3 regions of the Shewanella sp. SM55 genome follow, and region 2 is predicted to be linked to each of the others. Evidence: predicted binding sites of a transcription regulator. Region 2 holds the regulator's gene; each other region holds the start of a gene.
The links. Region 2 encodes MetJ, which represses methionine synthesis genes. Its sites were predicted from a motif close to TAGACGTCTAGACGTCTA; they were not measured.
Positions count from the first base shown of each region.

Region 1: metK (methionine adenosyltransferase) is a predicted target of MetJ. The motif match lies at 2,196-2,213, and genes of this name have one in related genera.
Region 3: metE (5-methyltetrahydropteroyltriglutamate--homocysteine S-methyltransferase) is a predicted target of MetJ. The motif match lies at 1,930-1,947, and genes of this name have one in related genera.

Region 1 is NZ_JAKKRS010000008.1:122,966-127,255, forward strand. It holds partial or broken gene L5L91_RS12080 (transposase) at 1-282, opposite strand, end outside; gene L5L91_RS12085 (hypothetical protein) at 360-845, opposite strand; gene metK (methionine adenosyltransferase) at 1,002-2,153, opposite strand; gene tkt (transketolase) at 2,599-4,290, shown strand, end outside.
Region 2 is NZ_JAKKRS010000014.1:12,168-16,457, reverse strand. It holds gene nrfD (NrfD/PsrC family molybdoenzyme membrane anchor subunit) at 1-529, shown strand, start outside; gene L5L91_RS16440 (sulfite exporter TauE/SafE family protein) at 636-1,379, opposite strand; gene metJ (met regulon transcriptional regulator MetJ) at 1,514-1,828, opposite strand; gene metB (cystathionine gamma-synthase) at 2,041-3,204, shown strand; gene L5L91_RS16425 (bifunctional aspartate kinase/homoserine dehydrogenase II) at 3,216-4,290, shown strand, end outside.
Region 3 is NZ_JAKKRS010000003.1:239,160-243,449, reverse strand. It holds gene metE (5-methyltetrahydropteroyltriglutamate--homocysteine S-methyltransferase) at 1-1,819, opposite strand, end outside; gene L5L91_RS06440 (LysR family transcriptional regulator) at 2,020-2,925, shown strand; gene L5L91_RS06435 (HDOD domain-containing protein) at 3,006-3,734, opposite strand; gene L5L91_RS06430 (TonB-dependent receptor) at 4,014-4,290, opposite strand, start outside.

The DNA.
Region 1 (4,290 bases), on a different contig from region 2:
TCGAGCCATCAATAAAGACCCATTCCGTGTCGGCCATTTTCACTAAAGCTTTGAGTAAATAGGCCTGAATGTCTTTTTAGATCATAAATAAAACCGTCTAAAGACCGTACTCCAATGGTCCAACTCTTTGGGTAAATCTTGCTAAGGGGGGCCTGCTAGAAGGCGGTAAAGAATGCCTTCGAATGTTTGTCTATGTTCAGGTTTATCATAAACACGGCCTGTGCTTTTCATTAAAGGAAATAGTGTTTCCCAGCGTGCATTGGTTAGCATCAGTATTGGCATGCTGTCTAAAAATTATCCTCGAAAGCTCAATAGACCCTAGATGAAGTCAGAAAAATCAAAGGTGCTAGCGTATAAGCCTAAAGAATCAGCCATTGCCCGTTTGGGTAAGTACCAATATAACCAAAGGGGATTCTTCCACAGAGATACCAAGATAGGCGTTCACTCGTAAAGGCTGAAAGTTTAACGTCAGCTAGGAGCAGTGTTGCGAGCGTATCAGCGTCATCGGATGTCAGCGCGCATATTTCTGCAACGGGAATAATTTTCCAAGTGGAGAGGTAAGCTGACTTAGAAATTTCATCGACTTCGCTGTCAGAAATCCAAGCATGCACATCATTTACTACTGCCTTTGTTTTTAACGAATTTGCCAAGTCATGATCAGTTACACACAGGCTTTCATATTGGATTTCGTAAGGTGTTTCAAAAAAGGCTTCAGGATCGGATTCAAGAAAAGCGGCGATCTCCTCTAATGTACCGTATGTCTTTGCTGTTTCCTCTGGCAGACCTACGTTGGCTGCCCATGCACAAGATTGAAGTTGCTGTAATAAGATGGCGTTATCGGTCATGGGGTCTGTGCACTCTAATGGTCTGTGTATATGCTGCTTTTTATCTTGCCATATTTGTCTTAGCACTATTAATCTAACCAAATGTCAGACATAAAAAAACCGCTGGATAGCGGTTTTTTTATGGGTCTTAAGTGTAAAAATTGAAATGAATTAAGACTATAGACCTGCGTCAGCGCGCAATATTTCGGCTTTATCAGTAGCTTCCCATGGGAATTCGCTGCGACCAAAGTGGCCATAAGCGGCGGTCGCTTGATAAATTGGACGTGCTAAATCTAGCATGGCCGTTAAACCGTATGGGCGAAGTTCAAAGTGTTGACGGACTAACTTGATCAGCACTTCTTCAGACACCTTACCAGTACCGAAGGTCTCGATGCTGATAGAGGTCGGCTCTGCCACACCAATAGCGTAAGACACTTGGATTTCACAGCGATCAGCAAGACCTGCTGCAACGATGTTTTTTGCTACATAACGGGCAGCATATGCCGCGCTACGATCCACTTTTGATGGATCTTTACCAGAGAATGCGCCACCACCATGACGGGCCATGCCGCCGTAGGTGTCAACGATGATCTTACGACCGGTTAAGCCGCAATCACCTACTGGACCACCGATAACAAAACGGCCAGTTGGGTTGATAAAGAACTTAGTATCTTTGTTTAACCATTGAGCCGGTAATACAGGCTTGATAATGGTTTCCATCACGCCTTCAATTAAATCGGCTTGTGAAACGTCATCTCTGTGTTGAGTCGACAACACAACTGCATCGATACCGACAATTTTGCCATCATCATAGGCAAAAGTGACTTGGCTTTTCGCATCTGGGCGTAACCAAGGTAGCGTGCCATTTTTACGCACTTCAGACTGACGTTTCACTAATGCGTGAGCATAGGTGATAGGTGCAGGCATCAGAATGTCGGTTTCGTTGTTAGCATAGCCAAACATTAACCCTTGATCGCCAGCCCCTTGCTCTGCAGGGTCTGCGCGGTCTACACCTTGATTAATGTCGGGTGATTGCTTACCAATGGCGTTTAATACTGCGCACGAGTCTGCATCAAACCCCATATCTGAATGGGTATAACCAATTTCACGCACCGTTTTACGGGTGATTTCTTCAATATCAACCCAGGCAGAGGTAGTGACTTCACCACCCACTAATACCATGCCGGTTTTGACATAAGTTTCACACGCTACGCGTGCTTTTGGATCTTGAGCCAGAATTGCATCTAGCACAGCATCAGAAATCTGATCTGCAATCTTATCGGGATGACCTTCTGAGACCGACTCAGAAGTAAACAAGTGCTTTGCCATAGTAGGAAAATCTCGTCGTTAGCATTCAAACGTGTAGAAGCATCTACATCTAGACGGCTATTTTAGTTTAAATCCGATTGCCGATCACCCCCGATAATAAAAAATCCTCTCAGATTGTGACCTGAAAACGACTACGCTCTGTCATAAATAGGTTATTTTACTTATATTTCATAGCATTAAGTTTACTATGTTTTTGAGAAATTTATTTCTCCATTACAAGTGATCCTTGCTATGCCCTCTCAAGTAAACGCCAGCAAAGTGACTGGCTTGTTTCTGCGACTTGTATACCCAAGCGACCTGAATCCTGCATCTTCAGGTTGTTTGGGTACATATTCGCCCATCTTTTGCTGAGTGAATGGTAATTTTAGTTTGCGTCACACTGGCATGTAGGGGAAAATATGCATCCAAATTGCCCGCTAGACCCCACAAACAAGCAGGAGAGAGCATGTCTTCCCGTAAAGTACTCGCAAACGCAATCCGTGCGTTAAGTATGGATGCAGTTCAAAAAGCAAATTCAGGCCATCCCGGCGCCCCAATGGGTATGGCAGATATTGCTGAAGTGCTGTGGAATGATTTCCTTAAGCACAACCCGAACAATCCGAAATGGGTAGATAGAGATCGTTTTATCCTCTCTAACGGTCACGGTTCAATGCTGATTTACTCTTTACTTCACCTGACTGGTTATGAATTACCAATTGAAGAGCTAAAACAGTTCCGTCAATTGCATTCTAAAACACCGGGTCACCCAGAATACGGTTACACACCAGGTGTTGAAACCACAACGGGTCCACTCGGTGCGGGCATCAGCAACGCTGTCGGTATGGCGATTGCTGAGAAAACCTTAGCGGCACAGTTTAACCGTGATGGTCACGATATCGTTGATCACTATACTTACTGCTTCCTCGGCGATGGCTGTTTGATGGAAGGTATTTCCCACGAAGCCTGTTCATTAGCCGGTACTTTAGGTTTAGGTAAACTGGTCGCATTTTGGGATGATAACGGTATTTCTATCGATGGCCATGTTGAAGGCTGGTTTACCGATGATACGCCAAAACGTTTTGAAGCTTACGGCTGGCATGTGATTACCGGTGTTGACGGTCACGATAGCGCGGCAATCCGTGCTGCTATCGAAGCGGCGAAAGCGGTGACTGATAAACCAACAATGATTTGCTGCAAAACCATTATCGGTTTTGGTTCCCCCAACAAATCTGGCAGCCACGATTGTCACGGCGCGCCACTAGGCGATGCAGAAATCGCAGCCGCCCGTGAATTCCTTGGCTGGCCACATGCACCATTTGAAATCCCTGCTGACGTTTATGCGGGTTGGGATGCCAAAGAAGCAGGTGCTGCCCGTGAAGCGGCGTGGAACGAGAAGTTTGCAGCATATCGCGCAGCTCACCCAGAACTGGCTGCTGAATATGAGCGTCGCGTTCTGAAAGGTGAATTACCGGCTGATTTCGAAGAAAAAGCGCAGGCATTCGTGCAAGCATCACAGGACAAAGCCGAAGGCATTGCGAGCCGTAAAGCCTCACAAAATGCTATCGGTGCATTTGGCGCTATGTTGCCTGAACTGTTAGGCGGCTCTGCTGACTTAGCGGGTTCTAACTTGACACTGTGGTCAGGTTCTAAAGGTATTCAAGACGACCCAGCTGGTAACTACATTTACTACGGCGTGCGTGAATTCGGCATGAGTGGCATTATGAACGGTGCTTCGCTGCATGGTGGTTTCATCAATTACGGCGCAACGTTCATGATGTTCATGGAATATGCTCGTAACGCAGTGCGTATGTCGGCACTGATGGGCATTCAAAACATCTTCGTTTATACCCATGACTCTATCGGTCAAGGTGAAGATGGCCCAACGCATCAGCCAGTTGAGCAATTAGCTAACCTGCGTATGACGCCAAATATGGCCGTATGGCGTCCATGTGATGCGGCAGAAACGGCAGTTTCTTGGAAAGCTGCGATTGAGCGCCGTAATGCACCTACGTCACTGATCTTCAGCCGTCAAAACCTGAAAGCTCAAGCGCGTACCGCTGAGCAATTAGCTAATGTGGCTAAAGGTGCTTATGTACTGCAAGACTGTGCGGGTACACCAGAACTGATCCTGATCGCAACTGGTAGCGAAGTACAATTG
Region 2 (4,290 bases):
ATTTCGAAAGCTGATTGAAGTATTGTTGTTTGTCCTCGCCATTGGCGTAGGGGCTTACACTGGCTTCTTAATTTCGGCGATGAATGCCTATCCTATGCTCAACACTGCGGTACTGCCTGCGCTGTTTTTAGTGTCAGGTTTGTCGGCGGGCGCTGCGGCAAACGCGGTACTGGCGTTGCTGATGTTTAAGACTGACAGCCACGACAAAACTTTAGTGAAGATGCACGGTTTAGAATTGCCTGTGATGGCGATTGAAATCCTGTTCCTGTTCATGTTGTTCTGCGCCTTGTACTTCAAGGGCGGCGCGGCGGCTGCGGCCTTAGCATCGTTAACTTCTGGGTTATGGGCAAGCGTGTTCTGGATAGGCGTTGTCGGTATAGGTTTTGGTATTCCATTGCTGTTTATGCTGCTACCCGCCGCGACTCGCCACACTAAGGGCGCGATGATCATGGTGGCTTGTGCGAGCTTAACGGGCGTACTCGCCTTAAGACACTTTATTGTGTACGCAGGGCAAAGCTATTTAAGCTGAGTGTAATCTAGCTTTACATATTGATAGATAAAGAAAAAGCACTGGCAATGTCAGTGCTTTTTTATTGTTTGAATCTTGAGAAGGTTTGCCAGTACAAGCAGGACGCTTATTGGGGTAATAACTCAATAACCGACTTCACCGTTAGCACTAAGGCGCTGATACTGCACAGGACTAACGTCGCCATCTTTGTCTTCTCTTTATCGACACGGCCCACTAATCGTCCTGCGACTAAGTAACCTAAAATCACTGAGGGGAGCAGCATCAACGACAGCCACAGATGTTTTAATTCTAATAAGCCAGTGATCGCTAAAATGATCAATGCAATCATGGAGCTAAAAATGAAGAAGGCCGACAGGGCAGCACGAAACTGCGAGGCATCTTTGCCTGCCAATAAAATCGCCATCGGCGGGCCACCAATCGCGGCGATATTGCCGAAGATCCCTGAAACCACGCCCGCACCGAAGAGGGTTTTCTTATTCACTGGCAGGCTGAATTTATACAGGCTGAGGATCACTGCGACAGTCACAATGGCGGCGATGGATAAACCGAGTATAGGTTGAGGCGCAAACAGCAACAGGCTCGCGCCGATAAAACCGCCGGGCACGCGACCTAGGAGCGCATATTGCAAGCCATTGAATTCTAAGTGACCGCGTTCACGCACTAAGGTCAGCAGGGCGATGGAGAAACCCATAGCAATAACAGGCGCAGGTACAAGTTGTGGATCGACGATATACAGCAAAGGACTGGCGACAACCGCAAGCCCAAACCCAATCAGACTTTGGGTTAAGGCGCCCAGAAACACGACCAGCGAGGCTAAGGCGAGTGTCTGTGGATCTATCATAGAAAACATAGGATTTCCTATATCCCAAACCACCTCAAGATAGTGAAATTTAAAGTTTGAAGTCGCTTGGGTATAAACAAAAAGGGATCGTTAACGATCCCTATTGATGAGCACTGTGATATGACTTTGAAAGCGACGAGTCGCTATTCCATGTCTTCCCACTCGATTCCCATTTGATCCATCAACAACTTGGCTTCGGCGGGAATGCTGTCTGGGTTATCTTTTGACAGATCTTCATCGTTGGGCAATGGCTGGCCAGTGTAGGCGTGCAAAAATGCCTCACACAACAGCTCGCTGTTGGTGGCGTGACGCAAATTATTGACCTGACGACGAGTACGTTCGTCCGTGAGGACCTTAAGCACTTTGAGCGGAATAGACACAGTAATTTTTTTTACTTGTTCATTCTTCTTGCCATGTTCAGCATAGGGGCTGATGTATTCCCCATTCCATTCAGTCATTGACTCACCTGTTATAACGCTAAATTCGGGGCAGATTTTAAACCCTTACAAAGAACAGTCAAATTATTGCTACTATTTCTTTGTGATTGCAAACAGATTTCTTTATGTTCAGACGTCTAAACGTCTTCACGCCTATTGACGATGGCGTTGGGCTTAGGTACATTTAGACGTCCAGACATCTCTATCAGTCTATCGAATTTAGGAGTCCACCCATGGCAGAGCGTCAATTAGCCACACTGGCAGTGCGTCAGGGTATCGAAAGCGATACTCAATATGGCGCAGTTGTGCCACCGATTTATTTGTCGACTAATTACGCCTTCGATGGTCATAAAAATCCCCGCGAATTCGATTACAGTCGTTCAGGCAACCCAACGCGCTGCATTTTAGGCGAAGCATTAGCGCAATTAGAAAAGGGTGCCACTGGCATAGTGACGTGCACTGGCATGGCGGCCATCACCTTAGTGACTACTTTGCTCGGCCCCGATGACCTATTAGTTGTGCCCCATGATTGCTATGGTGGTTCCTACCGTTTATTTACCAACTTGGCGAAGAAAGGCCAGTTTAAGCTCATTGTGGTCGACCAAACCGACAGCCAAGCGTTAGCCGCCTCCATTGCGCAGAATCCTAAGATGGTGTGGCTCGAAACCCCATCGAACCCGTTATTGCGTGTGGTAGATATCGAAGCTATTGCTAAGGCGAGCCATGAGGTCGGCGCGCTGGTGGTGGTCGATAACACCTTTTTATCGCCGATATTGCAACAACCCCTATTGTTAGGCGCGGATATCGTTATCCACTCCACCACTAAATATATCAATGGTCACAGCGATGTGGTCGGCGGCGCAGTGGTCGCCAAAGACGCGCAAATCGGCGAAAGCTTACATTGGTGGTCGAACACTCTAGGCTTAACGGGGTCAGCCTTCGACAGTTATCTGACCCTGCGCGGCCTGCGTACCTTAGCGGTGCGTATTCGCGAGCATCAAACCAATGCCCAGCGTATTATTGAGGTATTAACGCAAAGCCCTGTGGTGAGTAAAGTCTATTACCCAGGGCTTGCGGATCACCCAGGCCACGCCATTGCGGCCAAGCAACAACAGGGCTTTGGCGCTATGCTGAGTTTTGAACTCAAAGGCGGTGAGGCCGAAGTCGTGGCCTTTTTAGGTGCACTCAGCTTATTTAGCGTGGCGGAAAGTTTAGGTGGCGTTGAAAGTTTAGTGGCCGTGCCCGCCACTATGACCCACAGAGCCATGGAGCCGCAGGCGCGTTTTGAGGCAGGCATTAAAGACACCTTATTGCGTCTATCGGTGGGTATTGAAGATGCCGCCGATTTAGTTGCAGATATTCAAGCAGGATTAGCCGCCGTTGCGGCTTGTCAGTAGAGGAATAATAGATGGCACGTTGTCACTTACATAAATTTGGTGGCTCCAGTTTAGCGGATGCCGATTGTTATCGCCGAGTCGCCCATATCCTGTTAACCCACGGTCATAGTGATGATCTCGTGGTGGTCTCTGCGGCGGGTAAGAGCACGAATTTCCTGTATAAATTATTAGCGCTGCGTGATGCGGGTCAGCTATGGCAAGAAGAATTACAAGTGCTGATCAGCTACCAACAGGGGTTGATTGAGCAGTTGTTGTCGAATGAACAAGCCCGCGATCTGCGTGAGCGTTTGGCCACTGATAAAGCGCAACTCATCAGCTTGTTGTCCTTAGATGAGCGCAATGAATACCAAATCAACCATGTGGTGAGCTTTGGCGAACGTTGGTCGGCACGTTTAATGGCGGCGCTGCTGCGCGAATCTGGCGTGGCAGCAAGCCATGTGGATGCCTGTTCAATTTTAGTGGCCGATGAAGCCGCTGTGCCACAAATTCGGGTACAGGAATCCCGCGCTAAAGTACAAGCCCTATTAGCTGCGCATCCCAATGAACGCTTAGTGATCACAGGATTTATCTGCGCTAACGAGCGTGGCGATACCTTGTTACTTGGTCGTAATGGTTCAGATTTTAGTGCCAGCCTGATTGCTAGTCTCGCCGATATCGAGCGCGTGACCATTTGGACCGATGTGGAAGGGGTGTTCAACGCCGATCCTAATAAAATCAACGATGCCAAGTTACTGAAAAGCATGTCACTTGCCGAAGCCGATCGCCTCGCGCGTTTAGGCTCGCCAGTATTACATTCGCGCACTCTGCAGCCTTTGTTTAATACCGAAGTGAGTTTAGCGGTACGCTCAAGTTATGCATCCCACACCGACTTTACCTTGATCGCGCCCCACAGTTCGTCGGCGAGCGCGCCTGTGGTGACTAACCTCAATGCTGTTGTCCTGTTCGGCTTTAAACTCACAGGGGAGTTAACTCGTTTATTAGATTTATTGATTGCCGCGGGTTTAACGCCATTGGCCCATTGGACCTCTGCCCATCAAAGGGTTGAACTTGCCTATACCGCTGAGAATCAAAAACAAGTTCAAAGAT
Region 3 (4,290 bases), on a different contig from region 2:
CTTCACGGAAGGCGGGCTCATCGATTTGTATAATGCCAATACCTGCATTTTGTAAATCCACCACTTCATCACGAATCGCCAGCGCCAGCTGAGTCGCAATCACATCGCGGCCGATATCTTCACGGGCGAATGACCAATGCAGAATCGTCACAGGGCCAGTCAGCATGCCTTTTACAGGCTTGTCGGTAAGACTTTGGGCAAACTCGGCCCAATCAACCGTCATCGCATTTGGACGACTAACATCACCATAGATCAACGGTGGCTTAACACAGCGTGAACCATAACTTTGCACCCAACCATTTTTGGTAAAGCCAACGCCCGCAAGCTGCTCACCAAAGTATTCCACCATATCGTTGCGCTCGGCCTCACCATGAACCAGTACATCGATACCAAGTTTAAGCTGGCGGTCGATAGTATCGCGGGTGACTTGTTGTAATTGCTCTGTATATTGTGCATCACTCAGATCGCCCTTGCGCCAGCGACTGCGTAGTCCACGGATTGCTGGTGTTTGTGGGAAGGAGCCAATGGTGGTGGTCGGCAACAGAGGTAAACGGTATTTCTGCTGCTGCACTGCTTGGCGTACGCTGAAATCACTGACGCGCTCATAATCGGCAGATGTCAACGCGGCAACGCGGGCAATCACTTGACTGTCGGCAGCCTGCGCTTTCGCCTCGCGGCGCGCCAAACAGGTTTGCACAATCTCTTTTGCCGCGACTGATTCAGGTGCCAGTAGCAATTGGCGCACATTGGCCAGTTCGAGTAATTTCTGCTTCGCAAACGCGAGTTGTTGACGCAGCGCGGGCTCAAGCGTGGCTTCCACCTCTAAATCCACAGGGCTGTGCAGGAGTGAGCAAGAAGTACCGATCCACAAGCGATCTCCGAGATCACGGGCAACCGCGCCTATGCGTTCGGCAATCAAATCCGCCTCTGCCGCCCACACGTTGCGGCCATTGACCACACCCGCCGACAGAATTTGATCTTGACCAAGCGCATTAGCAAAGACCGCCAATTGATCCGGCGCGGTGACTAAATCGACATGCAACCCCGCGACCGGTAAGGCCGATACCAGCGCTTGATGGTGTGCGATACCGCCGTAATAACTGGTAAGAAGGATCTTCACCTTCGTAATGCTGAGGGCTTGATACGCCTCAGTGATCGCCGCTTGCCATTCGCCATCCAATTCCAATGCGAGAATGGGCTCATCGAGCTGTACCCATTGCACTCCCTGAGCAGCGAAACGCGCCAAGATGTCAGCATAAGCAGTTAATAAATTAGGCAATAAACTTAACTTATTGAACTCTTGACCCACAGTTTTAGCAAGGTGCAAGTAACTAACAGGGCCGAGTAGCACAGGTTTTGCTTTATAGCCTAGCGCTTGCGCTTCGCTGACTTCATCAAAAAACTGCTCGTAAGCAATCGAAAACTCTTGGTTTTGCGTCAGCTCTGGCACCAAATAATGATAGTTAGTATTGAAATACTTGGTCATTTCAGAAGCTGGCGCATCTTGGCCCGTTGGCGCTCTGCCGCGGGCAACACGGAATAAAGTATCGAGATCGATTGCCCCTTCACCACGATGACGCTCAGGAATGGCATTTAAAGTCGCGCTTAAGGTCAGCACTTGATCATAAAAGGCAAAATCACCTACGGGAACTTGCTCAATGCCAGCAGCAGCTTGCCACTGCCAATGGGTGTGGCGAAGTTCACTCGCCACTTCACGTAATTGTGCCTGAGTGCTCTCACCACGCCAGTATTTTTCTAAAGCAAATTTCAATTCACGACGACGCCCGATACGGGGAAAACCAAGACTATTTAATTGCATACTCTATCTTCCTTTATTTGAGATAAGCCATATTCGGCACTTGCACCCACCAGATTGTTTTCTCTTGGCACTTTTCAGCACTTCAGCCTTGATAAATAACAATGGGCGTCTGGACGTCTAGAAGTTTATTGTGTTAGTCTCTATTCCAGCAACCGAATTGATTTCAAGCACAACATGAGCGAAATTCACTTGGAGTGAACATGATCGAACTAAGACACCTGCGAACCTTAATGGCCCTGAAAGAAAGCGGCAGTTTGGCGGGCGCAGCCAAAAAACGTTTTGTCACTCAATCCGCCCTCTCACACCAGATTAAGGAGTTGGAGCAAAGGATTAACTCGCCCATTTTTGTGCGTAAGAGTAAGCCACTGTCATTCACCCAAGAAGGTGCACGCCTGCTGCATCTGGCCGAAGAGATTTTGCCTAAGGTGTTAGAAACCGAGACAGATTTGAAGAATGGGCTGGAAACCGAAACCAATCAGTTGCGTGTCGGCATTGAGTGCCATAGCTGTTTTCGCTGGTTAATGCCTGTAATGGAGCAATTTAGGCAAGATCATCCAACTGCCGAGTTAGACTTGTCGAGCCGCCACTTGTTCGACTCGCTCAATGCCTTAGAAATGGGTGAACTAGATATTGTATTAACCTCAGATCCTGTGCCTGGGCATTCACTCGCCTACCAGCATTTGTTTGATTTTGAAGTGAAGTTAGTGGTTGCTAAGGATCATCCTTTAGCGAAAGAAGCCTATGTCACCCCTAAGCAATTAGCACACTTGCCTATTATCAGTTATCCAGTGCCGTTGACACGTTTAGATATTTATCGCCACTTTTTAGAACCTGCGGGCATAGAGGCGGGCGAGCAAAAAACCTGTGATTTAACCATGATGTTATTGCAACGTATCGCCTGTAAAGACGGCATAGCTGCGCTGCCAAGCTGGTCGATTAATGAAGGACATGGACTGAGTCTCGCTACGGTAAAACTCGGCCAAGAAGGTCTGAAACGACCGCTATTTGGTGCCTATCGCCGCCACAGTGCTAACTCTGCATTGATCCAAAATTGGTTACAACTGGTGGCGAGAGAAGGTTTATCCCGCCAGCAGAAGACGAATTAATGCGGGTGACATTGAGTAAAAAAGCCTGCGAATGCAGGCTTGTTTATTGAGTCAAATGACTATTTCATAGCATCAACAAATTACAGCGGATTCATCAACAATCCACGCATAGACAAGACACGGCGCAGTATCAACCCTGATGAATTAGGATTACGGGTCTGACGCAAATTATGGGCGATCATAAATTCTTGACGCAGATCCTGATCGAGATCTAACGCCTCGAACGCTTCGATGGTTAAGGTCTGTTGTTGATTATCAATCAATGACTTAATCACACTTAAAGGAAATGACTGTTCGGCATTAGCATTTAAATAGGCAAATGCGGTCAGTGCGATAATTTGGCCGAACACACTGAACAGAGCTAAGGTTTGCACTTCGTCAGCATCAACCTCCACACCTTCCATATCCGCTAAGCTATCTACCGCATCCGTTGCAATATCTTCAGTCAGCTTCCAATAACCTTGGACCAACTTTTTATAGGGCTGTGGCAGTTCATCGAGGCGTTCTTTTAAATAGAACGTAAAGGCGTAGCGATAGATATTAACTTGACCTAAGCGGATCAAAGCTTCTTTCAACGAGCGAGTTTTGTGATTTTCCACTACAGCAGCCTGTGCGGAATTACTGCGCATAAGCATGTGCGCTGCCAATGCGGGATCGCTCGAGATAATGTCAATCACATTACGAATGTCGCCTTCAGCAAGGATCGCTTTTTTGAGTGGAATTAGAATCCCTCGGCGGCCAATCACTTGCTCTTCGTTCGCTATGATAGCTCTAACTTGAGTAAAAACCTGTTGCTCAAGATCAGTCATAAGACACTTTACACCTGTTTATTAACAATAAGATGATTCGGTTACAGCTCACATCATACCTAAAATACTAAGAATTTCAGCCATAAACAGCAGAGTAAAATATAAATTACTCCTATTTAGTTATGACTGCCCGCTAACACTATAGATAACGACAATTAAACCACTCTACTAAAACGATATTCAAGACTATACCTATTTTAAGATTTATTCTTTGAACTCAGCGTAAAAAATAAAAAGCCAGACTGAGTCTGGCTTTGTTATTAGATAGCTCATTAATATTTAGAAGCGGTAGCCCACAGTGAAACGAATATCACGGCCTCGACCTGAGTAATAACCATTATATGTTCCACCACCATAATAGCCTGCGCTAACATAATCTTTATCGAATACATTATCGATACGCAGACTGGCAAGCCAAGCATCACGATTATAATTCAAGGCTAAATTACCAAGCACGTAACTTGCTAGCTTATCACCTTGATTAGCGTTATCGCCTTCGATAAAACGATCCCCCGTGTAGATAGCTTCGGCAAATACTTGGAAATGCTCAGCAAAA